One region of the Intrasporangium sp. Soil_C_50 genome, then DNA from elsewhere that is predicted to be linked to it. Evidence: riboswitches for the same ligand, from Rfam matches in the RefSeq annotation. Region 1 holds a riboswitch; each other region holds the start of a gene.

Evidence for each region. Region 1 has a riboswitch for S-adenosylmethionine ahead of metX (homoserine O-acetyltransferase MetX). Riboswitches for the same ligand answer to the same signal wherever they lie in the genome.
Region 2: it holds a riboswitch for S-adenosylmethionine, as region 1 does, so the genes downstream of both, AC3A5R_RS19325 (bifunctional o-acetylhomoserine/o-acetylserine sulfhydrylase) here and metX (homoserine O-acetyltransferase MetX) in region 1, are expected to answer to the same signal.
Region 3: it holds a riboswitch for S-adenosylmethionine, as region 1 does, so the genes downstream of both, AC3A5R_RS01355 (aminotransferase class V-fold PLP-dependent enzyme) here and metX (homoserine O-acetyltransferase MetX) in region 1, are expected to answer to the same signal.

The regions. Positions count from the first base shown of each region.
Region 1 covers NZ_JBDGKB010000009.1:49,022-52,287, reverse strand. Annotated here, with positions in the region: gene metX (homoserine O-acetyltransferase MetX) at 89-1,318, opposite strand; SAM riboswitch class IV at 1,336-1,449, opposite strand; gene AC3A5R_RS16770 (DUF4192 domain-containing protein) at 1,526-2,602, opposite strand; gene AC3A5R_RS16765 (YkvA family protein) at 2,701-3,266, opposite strand, start outside.
Region 2 covers NZ_JBDGKB010000013.1:56,288-59,553, forward strand. Annotated here, with positions in the region: gene AC3A5R_RS19320 (LD-carboxypeptidase) at 1-142, opposite strand, end outside; gene AC3A5R_RS19325 (bifunctional o-acetylhomoserine/o-acetylserine sulfhydrylase) at 195-1,511, opposite strand; SAM riboswitch class IV at 1,594-1,713, opposite strand; gene AC3A5R_RS19330 (acyl-CoA dehydrogenase family protein) at 1,885-3,063, shown strand; gene AC3A5R_RS19335 (hypothetical protein) at 3,248-3,266, opposite strand, start outside.
Region 3 covers NZ_JBDGKB010000001.1:276,997-280,262, reverse strand. Annotated here, with positions in the region: gene AC3A5R_RS01360 (endonuclease/exonuclease/phosphatase family protein) at 1-405, shown strand, start outside; gene AC3A5R_RS01355 (aminotransferase class V-fold PLP-dependent enzyme) at 444-1,832, opposite strand; SAM riboswitch class IV at 1,872-1,993, opposite strand; gene AC3A5R_RS01350 (MFS transporter) at 2,085-3,266, opposite strand, start outside.

The sequences.
Region 1 (3,266 bases):
GGTGGTCGCACCGTACCCGATATGGGTCGGCGCGGCACCGGCACGAGCGGACTGCCCCGCCGCCGGTCGTGACCGTGTCCGCGATCTGTCAGCGAGGGCGGCGCCGGGCGAGCGCCTCGCGGACGACCGAGCCCACCTGCGCCTCCTCGATGAGGAAGCCGTCGTGGCCGAAGGCCGAGCTGATCGACACGCGTGTCGCGCCGGGCAGCGCGGCGTGGAGCTCGTCGGACAGCCTCGGCGGGTAGAGACGGTCGGTGTCGACGGAGACGACGGTGCAGTCGGCCGTGACACGGGCCAGCGCCGCCTCGAGCCCGCCGCGGTCGCGGCCGACGTCGTGGGAGTTCATCGCCTCGGTGAGGACGACGTAGGAGTTGGCGTCGAAGCGGCGGGCGAGCTTGCCCGCGTGGTGGTCGAGGTAGGACTCGACGGCGAAGCGCCCTCTGCCGGCAGCACGCTCACCGACGCTGAAAGGGTCCTCGCCGAGCTGGGCCTCGCGACCGAACCGGTCGCCGAGCTCGGCCTCGGTGCGGTAGGTGACGTGCGCGATGCGACGCGCCAGGCCCAGGCCGGTGTCGGGGCGGTGCGCCGACTCGTAGTAGTCGCCGCCGGCGAAGTGCGGGTCGGTGCGGATCGCGAGCAGCTGCGGCTGGCACCACGCGATCTGGTCGGCGGTGGCGTAGGGCGTCGAGGCGAGCACGATGCAGCGCTCGACGGCGTCGGGGTGGCTGACCGCCCACTCGAGGGCGCGCATGCCACCCATCGAGCCGCCGATGACGGCGGCGACGCCGGTGATGCCGAGCCGCGAGAGCAGGACCCGCTCGGCGGCGACCTGGTCGCGCACCGTGACGTACGGGAAGCGGCTGCCCCACGGGCGCCCGTCGGGGGCCGGGCTCGCCGGCCCGGTCGTGCCCTGGCAGCCACCGAGGACGTTGGCGGCGACGACGAACCACTCGTCGGGGTCGACCGCCTGGCCGGGCCCGATGAGGCTGTTCCACCAGCCCGGCGACGGATGACCCTCACCGGCCTCGCCGACGACGTGGCTGTCGCCGGTCAGGGCGTGCTCGACCAGGACGACGTTGTCGCGGGCCTCGTTGAGCCGGCCCCACGTCTCGTAGGCCACGCGGACGCCGGGCAGCACTCCCCCGCGCTCGAGCTCGAGGTCACCGAGGTCGGCGAACCGGCGCCCGCCGACCGGGTCGCCGTCACGCCACACGCCGTCCCCGCGGCGGGCGTCCGTACGCTCGTCCGTTCCGTCGGGAGCCTGGGGGCGATGGACCGGGCGGCGCGTGACCTGGCCGGGACGGTGGGTCACAGTCATGCGGAGTGCTCCTCGGATGTTCGCGCTTGCCGCAGTCCGTACCGGTGCGGCCTGGTCCTCACCCGGGGCACCCCACCGCGAAGGAGGGTTGCCGGCCAGCGAGCCGGGGCTTGTCGCTGGCGCTCATGACCTGCTCCCAACCATACGCGACGGGGGGTTCGGCCACCGCGAGCCGGTCCAGCCCGTGGACCGGACCGGACGACCGGGTCAGGCGCACCGCGGCGGGCGGATGCCGCGCTCGAGCACCGCCCGGACGAGCGTCGCCAGACCGTGTCCCGGATCGGCGAGCAGGGCACGGTCGGCCGCGAACGACGCATGGGCGCCGACGCCGAGCCACCAGCCGTACGCGGCGGTCGCCGCGAGGACCGGCGCCGCGCAAGGCCCGGGCGTGGCCCGGCACAGCTGTTCGACGCGTGCCAGGACGAGCCGCTCGGTCTGGGCCTCGGTGTCGGCGTCCGTTCCGGGGTCGCCGTGGGTGTCGATCGCTCGAGCGAGGCGGGTGGCCAGCTCCTCGGCCACGTGGTCACCAGGGAAGCCCGGGCAGAGCCACGAGACGACGAGGTCGCGCACGGGCGTGTCGACGAGTGACCCGACGAGCGCTGCGACGGTCCGGGGTGACGGGTCGACGTCCAGCCCGTCACGCACGAGCCGCACCCAGGCCCCGAGGGCCTCGTCGACGAGCTCACCGCGCGCCCGACCGTCGGCGGTCGTGCCGCCCTCGCCGGTTCGGTCGAGCTCGCGCACCCACTCCTCGACCGCGAGCAGCCGCGCGTCGTGGTGAGGGTCCTCAGGCGGGAGGGGCTCGACGAGCCGGGCCAGCTCCTCGCGGCTGCCGAGGACGGCGGTCCCCATCGCGACGTACTCGGCGACGGCAGGGACGTCGGCCGGCTCGGGCATCGGCCGCCCCGGCGACGGGCAGCAGTCGCAGTCGAGGCCGAACCAGCGCCCGTCGCGCACGACCAGCCGCTCGCCGACCGTCACCCCTTCCTCGTCGAAACCATCGCGCAGCGCGTCGAGCAGCGGCACCGGATCGCCCCTCTCGTCCGGGCCGCCGGCGAAGCCGACGAGGACGACACGGCTCGGACGCTCCTGCACGAGGGTCGGCACGCTCTGCTCGGCCGCGCGTGCGGCGCCGGCCGGACCGACGAGGTCGAGCCGGGCCACCAGCCCGAGGCGCACCTCGTGGAAGCAGACGACGACGACGCTGCGTTCGGGCCGGAAGCCGAGGTGGAAGGGCAGGACCGTCAGCAGCTCGGCCGGTCCGGACAGGGAGATCTTCGGCATGCCCGAAGGCTCCCCCGGGCCGGGCCGGAGCGGCAGCCCGGTGCGATCCGGCTGTGGACGCGTGCCCCTCGGCGCGAGGGGGTGTGGACGACCGCGACTCAGCGCTCGAGCCGCTTGCGGACCGACTCGAGCACGTAGTCGGTCGCTGCCTGCCGCGCGCCCTCGGGCAGGCGAACCCGCTCGGTGCGTCCGGCGCCCGACGACGGCGCCTCGGCGGACGGCCGCGGGCTCGTGGGAGCGCCCGGCAGGCCGCCGAGGCGCCCACGGGCGGCACCCGTGGCGTCGCGGTCGCGGCGTCGGCCGTCGGTGACCTCGCCGGCCCACAGTCGGGCCCGCGCGTCGGCAGCAGTGCCGAGCGTGGTGCCCGACGCCTGACCCGGCGTCGGCCCCGAAGGAGGCGGCGTGGACGTCGGCGCGGCCTGCCCGGGCACGGTCTGCCCGGCGGCACCTCCCCGTCGGCCGCCGGGGTGCAGGCCCTGGCCGATCTCCCATGCGATGAAGCGGTCGGTCTCCTCGAAGAACGCCCGCACGACCCAGGTCAGCACGACGGCGTCGTCGACCGCACCGATGACCGGCAGGATCGCCTCGGGCACGAGGTCGATCGGCGAGGCGACGTAGGCGACGGCAGCGGCCACGAGCCCGAGACGCCGCAGGGACGTCCCGG
Region 2 (3,266 bases), on a different contig from region 1:
CGACGACGTCGAAACCGCGGTCGCGCAGGCAATGGACGGCGTGGTCGAACCGACCCCGGAGGGCGTCGGACACGCCGGAGCTCGGCGACGTCACGCCGATCCGGTCGCCGGGGCACAGGGGAGCGGGGTAGCGGATCGGCATGGCCGACATGGTGCCAGCCGTGCCGACCCGCCACACCCGGGTTTCGGTCGTGTCAGGCCTTCGCGGCGGCGAAGCCCTGCTCGAGGTCGGCGACGATGTCGTCGATGTGCTCGATGCCGACCGAGAGGCGCACGAGTCCGGGCGTGACGCCCGCGGCGAGCCGGTCCGCGTCGGGCCCCTGGGAGTGCGTCGTCGACGCCGGGTGGATGACGAGCGAGCGGACGTCGCCGATGTTGGCGACGTGGCTGTGCAGCGTCAGTGCCTCGACGAACTTCCTGCCCGCCTCGAGGCCGCCCGCGATCTCGAACGACAGGACGGCGCCGGCTCCGCGAGGGGCGTACTTCCGGGCCGTCGCGTAGGAGGGGCTGTCGGGCAGCGATGCCCAGACGACCCGCTCCACCTGCTCGTGGCCCTGCAGGTACGCGGCCACCTTGGCGGCGTTCTCGAGGTGGCGTTCGATCCGCAGGGACAGCGTCTCGAGGCCCTGCGCGATGAGGAACGCGTTGAACGGTGCGGCAGAAGGACCGAGATCGCGCAACAGCTGGACCCGGGCCTTGAGGATGTAGGCGAGGTTGGCGCCGAGGGGGCTGCCGACGCCGAGGTCCCGCGCGAAGACGAGACCGTGGTAGCTCTCCTCCGGGGTGTTGTAGTTCGGGAACTTCTCGGGGTCCGAGGCGTAGTCGAACCGGCCCGCGTCGACGATGACGCCGGCGATCGACGTGCCGTGCCCGCCGAGGTACTTCGTCGCGGAGTGCACGACGACGTCGGCGCCCCACTCGATGGGCCGGATGACGTACGGCGTCGCGATGGTGTTGTCGACGACGAGCGGCACGCCGTTCTCGTGGGCCAGCGCCGCGACCGCCTCGATGTCGAGAACCTCGGCCTTGGGGTTGGCGATGGTCTCGCCGAAGAAGGCCTTGGTGTTGGGGCGCACGGCGGCGCGCCACGCGTCGATCGAGGTGGGGTCCTCGACGAAGCTCACCTCGATCCCGAGCTTGGGGAAGGTGAACTTCAGCAGGTTGACGGTTCCGCCGTAGAGGCTGGGTGACGCGACGATGTGGTCGCCGGCCTCGGCGACGTTGAGCAGTGCGAGGGTCGTGGCGGACTGGCCCGACGCGACGAGGAGCGCGCCGACGCCGCCCTCGAGCGCGGCGATGCGCTGTTCGACGACGTCGGTCGTCGGGTTCATGATCCGCGTGTAGATGTTGCCGAACTCCTTGAGCCCGAACAGATTTGCGGCGTGGTCCGTGTCGTTGAAGACGTAGCTCGTCGTCTGGTAGATCGGCAGGGCTCGCGCCCCGGTAGCGCTGTCGGCGGACTGCCCGGCGTGGATCTGCTGGGTCTCGAAGGACCACTTCGGCTCGGTCATCGGTCGTTCTCCTCGTTCGGTCGGTGACCGGGTGCCCCGTGGACGGGTCCGGCGCACCGACGGGTCGGTGCGGGAGAGGGAGTCTCCGCGCTTGCCCGCGCGCCGGCTGGCGACGACGGGCCAGGTCCTCACCCGGGGCACCCCGCCGCGGTGGGAGGGTTGCCGGCCAGCGAGCCGGGGCTTGACGCTGACACTCATGACCTAACGGCGAGTGTACGGACGCCTGTCCGCGACGTGGGAGCGCATGTCCTCATCGTGGACGCGTCGGCGTGGCCTGCCGCTGGAAGTGCGCCACGGCGGAGCCGGCGCGGCGACCGTGGTGTCGATCACTAGGACGTCCTACTAATCCGAACCGGCGAGTAGGATCGCCGCCGTGAGCACGAATGCCGAGTTCGACCTGTTCCGGACCAGCGAGGACCACGAGGCCCTGCGAGAGGCGATCCGGGCGATCGCCGAGGACAAGATCGCCCCGTACGCCGCCGCGGTCGACGAGGAGGCGCGCTACCCGCAGGAGGCGCACGACGCCCTCGTCGCGTCCGACTTCTTCGCCCCCCACGTGCCCGAGGAGTACGACGGCGTCGGCGCCGACGCGCTCGCCACGTGCATCGTCATCGAGGAGGTCGCTCGCGTCGACGCGTCGGCCTCGCTCATCCCGGCCGTCAACAAGCTCGGCTCGCTGCCGCTGATCCTCGACGGCAGTGACGACCTCAAGCAGCGGTACCTGCCGCCGCTCGCGCAGGGCAGGACGACGTTCTCCTACGGCCTGTCCGAGCGCGAGGCCGGGTCGGACACCGCGTCGATGAAGTGCCGTGCGCGCCAAGAGGGCGACGGCTGGGTGCTGAACGGCCAGAAGTCGTGGATCACGAACGCCGGTGTCTCCGAGTACTACACGGTGCTCGCCGTCACCGACCCTGACGGCCCGCGCGGCGGCAACGTCACGGCGTTCGTCGTCGAGAAGTCCGACGAGGGCTTCACGTTCGGTGAGAAGGAGCGCAAGCTCGGCATCAAGGGCAGCCCGACGCGCGAGCTGCACTTCGACAACGTCCGCATCCCGGGCGACCGGGTCGTCGGGCAGGTCGGCGACGGCCTCAAGATCGCGCTGCGCACGCTCGACCACACCCGCGTCACGATCGGCGCGCAGGCCGTCGGCATCGCCCAGGGTGCGCTCGACCAGGCCCTCGCGTACGTCAAGGAGCGCAAGCAGTTCGGCAAGCACATCGCCGACTTCCAGGGCATCCAGTTCATGCTCGCCGACATGGCGATGGAGCTCGAGGCCGCGCGCCAGATGGTCTACGTCGCCGCCGCGAAGAGCGAGCGCGGCGACAAGGACCTCTCCTTCTTCGGCGCGGCTGCCAAGTGCTTCGCCTCCGACGTCGCGATGAAGGTGACGACCGACGCCGTCCAGCTGCTCGGCGGCGCCGGCTACACGCGCGACTTCCCGCTCGAGCGGATGATGCGCGACGCCAAGATCACCCAGATCTACGAGGGCACCAACCAGGTCCAGCGCATCGTGATGGCAAGGCAGCTCCTGAAGTGGACGGACCGGCGTTAGCGCAGGTCAGCGGCATCGTACCGGCCGCTGAGGACGGAAAAGGATCCCGCTTGCGTCCCGGGGCGAGGTTGATCGGGGCATCGTTCGGCACTCATCAGAACGCGCTGTGTGACAGCTATGTGACAGACCGGCGGCCGCAGCATTCGCCGGGTGAGGCGACTTGGCGATCGCATACGGGCGGCCGCTAGTCGTGATCGACGTCG
Region 3 (3,266 bases), on a different contig from region 1:
GTCGACGTCACGACGCCCGTCGGGAGGGTGGAGCTGCGGGCCGTGCACCCGCCGCCGCCCTTGCACTACCAGACGGACCGGTGGCACGCGGGCCTGACGTCGCTGACCACGTGGGTGCGTCAGCAGCCGACGACCGAGCCGCTCGTGCTCGCCGGTGACTTCAACGCCTCGTCCGGTCACCCGGTGTTCCGCCGGCTCGCCCAGGGGCTCGTCGACGCCCAGGTGGCGGCCGGCAACGGCTGGGTGCGCACCTGGCCGTTCGAGGGGCACCGCATCCCGCCCTACGTCGCGCTCGACCACCAGCTGAGCCGGGGCCTGGTCCTCGTCGACGCCGGCCAGGTCGCGTTCAACCGCACCGACCACGCCGCGGTCTGGGCGTCGTACTCGCTGTCGGCCAAGCGCTGATCCCCCGGGCCGAGGGTCAGCCGAGGGTCAGCCGAGGGTCACCAGGGGCGCTCGACCTCGACGTCGCGCGGGTCGGCGCCCTCGACGGTCCAACCGGCGGCCGTGCGGGTCCACGTCCGTGACGGCCCCTCGGCGACGAGGCCGGCGACCGCGTCGACGAGGCGCTCAACGCCCGCGGCGGTGCTGCCGAGGCCGACGCTGGCACGCACGGCCGTCTCGGGCCGCTCGCCCCACGGGTCCTCGAGCAGCTCGTCGACGAGCAGGTGGGCGCAGAACTTGCCGTCGCGCACGCCGATGCCGTGCTCGACCGAGAGCACCTGCGACACGAGCGCCGGGTCGAAGCCGGCCACCGTGAAGGCGACGACGCCGACGCGGTCGTGGTCGTCACCGAAGAGCGACAGGACGTCGACACCGGGCACGGCCTCCAACCCGGTGCGCAGCCGCTCGAGCAGGGCCTCCTCGTGGGCCTCGATGGCCGCGCGATGGCGCTCGATCGTCGCGCAGGCGGCGGCAAGGGCGATGGCGCCGACGACGTTCGGGCTGCCGCCCTCGTGGCGTGCCGGGCCGGTGACCCAGACGGTGCCGGTCTCGGTGACCGATGCCGTGGCGCCACCCCCGGGCAGGTACGGGGCGCCGGCGTCGAGCCAGTCGCGGCGCCCGGCGAGCACGCCGGTGCCGAACGGGGCGTAGGTCTTGTGGCCGGAGAAGGCGACCCAGTCGGCGTCCCAGGCCGCGAGGTCGATGCGGCGGTGAGCCGACAGCTGTGCGGCGTCGACCGCGATGCGGGCGCCGTGCTCGTGGGCGAGGCGGGCGAACCGCTCGACCGGCCACACCTCGCCGGTGACGTTCGAGGCGGCCGTCAGCACGACGAGCCGGTGCTTGCCGGGGTGCTCGGCGAGGGCCTCGTCGAGCAGGTCGAGGGCGTCGTCGGTGCCCTGCGGGATCGGCAGGCGCACGGTGCGCGAGCGGCCCCACGGCAGCAGCGTCGAGTGGTGCTCGCTGCCGAAGACGAAGACGACCGCGCGGCTCGGCAGCGCGTGCGCCAGGACCGACCACGAGTCGGTCGTCGTGCGGGTGAAGACGACCTCGTCGTCCTCGCGCGCCCCGACGAAACGGGCCACCTCGTCGCGGGCCTGCTCGTACCAGGCGCTCGTCAGGCGCGAGGCGTACCCGGCGCCGCGGTGCACCGACGAGTACGTCTCGAGGGCGCGGTCGACGGCGTCCTTGACGGTCTGCAGCGCCGGCGTCGACGCGGCATGGTCGAGGTTGGCGTAGGCCACCTCGCCGGCGGTGGTCGGCACGCGCAGACCGGCACCGACGACGCGGGGAAGGGCCTCGGCGTCGGCGACGACGCGGAGCGCGCGGGTGCGCACGACGGGGGCGGGTCCGCCGCCACAGAGGGTCGTGGTGCTGGGAAGGGCCGACATGGCAGTGCTCCTCGTGGGTACTGGGACCCACCCGGTGCAGGTCCGCGCTTGCCGACCTCGTCGAAACCAGCCGAGGGCGGCCTGGTCGTCACCCGGAGCACCCCACCGCGGAGGAGGGTTGCTGGCCAGCGAGCCGGGGCTTGTCGCTGACACTCTTGACCTGGCGTCGACGATAGGTGCGCGGCCGCGCGGATGTCCACCTCGCGATCGACGCGTGTCGCCATCCGAGACGGGGTGGGCTCGCGGCCGGCGTCAGCGTCCGCGGCGACCCCCACGGCCCCGGCTCCGGCGGGCGCGCAGGACCTCGCCGACCTCCGCGACGAGCGTCCGCCCGGGCTTGTCGTTCATCGAGCGCCAGGCAGCGACGCCGGCCGTCCCCATCCCGAGTCCCGCGACGAGGTAGGCGGCCGTGGTCCCGGCGTAGGTCAGCGACACCGGCCCGAGGTCCACGGTGCGAGGCAGAGGGAGCAGCGCCTCCGCACCGGCGGCCAGCAGTGGGGCGACGGCGAGCACCAGCACGAGCACGACGCGGTTCAGCGACTGGACGAGGGCGAAGGTGCGGCCCCTGACCTCGTCCTCGACGGTGAGCCCGAGGAGGGTGTATCCGACGACCCAGGCGACGCCGATGACGGCGCCGAGAAGGGTGGCGACGGGCAGCGCGACGAGCAGCACCGGGACCAGGGCGAGGACGAGCAGGAGCAGTCCGGCGCCCACCAGGGCGGCGCCGAAGGCGCGCGGCCGGGAGAACCCGGCGAGCACCCGCGGACCGCCGACGATCCCGGCCGCCATGCCGGTGAAGACGGCGACGAAGAGCAGGCCGTAGCCGGGTGCGCCCGCCCCCATGTCCTGGGCGAAGCGCGTCGCCAGGCCGACCACGAGCCCACCGGCGCCGAAGGCGCCGAGCATGCCGCCGACGAGGCCCCGGACGAAGGGGCGCCGCCTGACCACGAGCAGGCCGTCGGCGACGGTCCGGACGACCGACTGGCCCGCGAGCCTCTCGGCCGCCGGACGGACAGGGAAGGTGAGCCGCCAGATGATCACGGCGCTGAGCAGGAAGGTCGCGGCGTTGGCGTACAGCGCGACGAAGATGCCCTCGGCGTCGAGGCCGGGCAGGACGGCGTGCAGCGGAGCGCCGAGCAGGGACAGGCCCGAGAAGGCGAGGGCGGCCAGGGGCGCCGTCCCGTAGCTGCCGACCAGACCCAGCTGGTTCGCCAGCTCCAGCCGCTCCGCCGGCACGAGGTTGGGCACGGTGGCGTCCTTGGCCGGGTTCCAGAAGAGGGAGACGCACTCGATGAGCACGATGGCGACGTACATCCACCACAAGGACCCGACGACGGGGATCGACACGAAGAGGCCGAAGCGGAGCAGGTCGCCCACGACCATCGTGAGGCGCCGGTCCAGGCGGTCGGCCACGACCCCGGCGAGCGGGCCGAG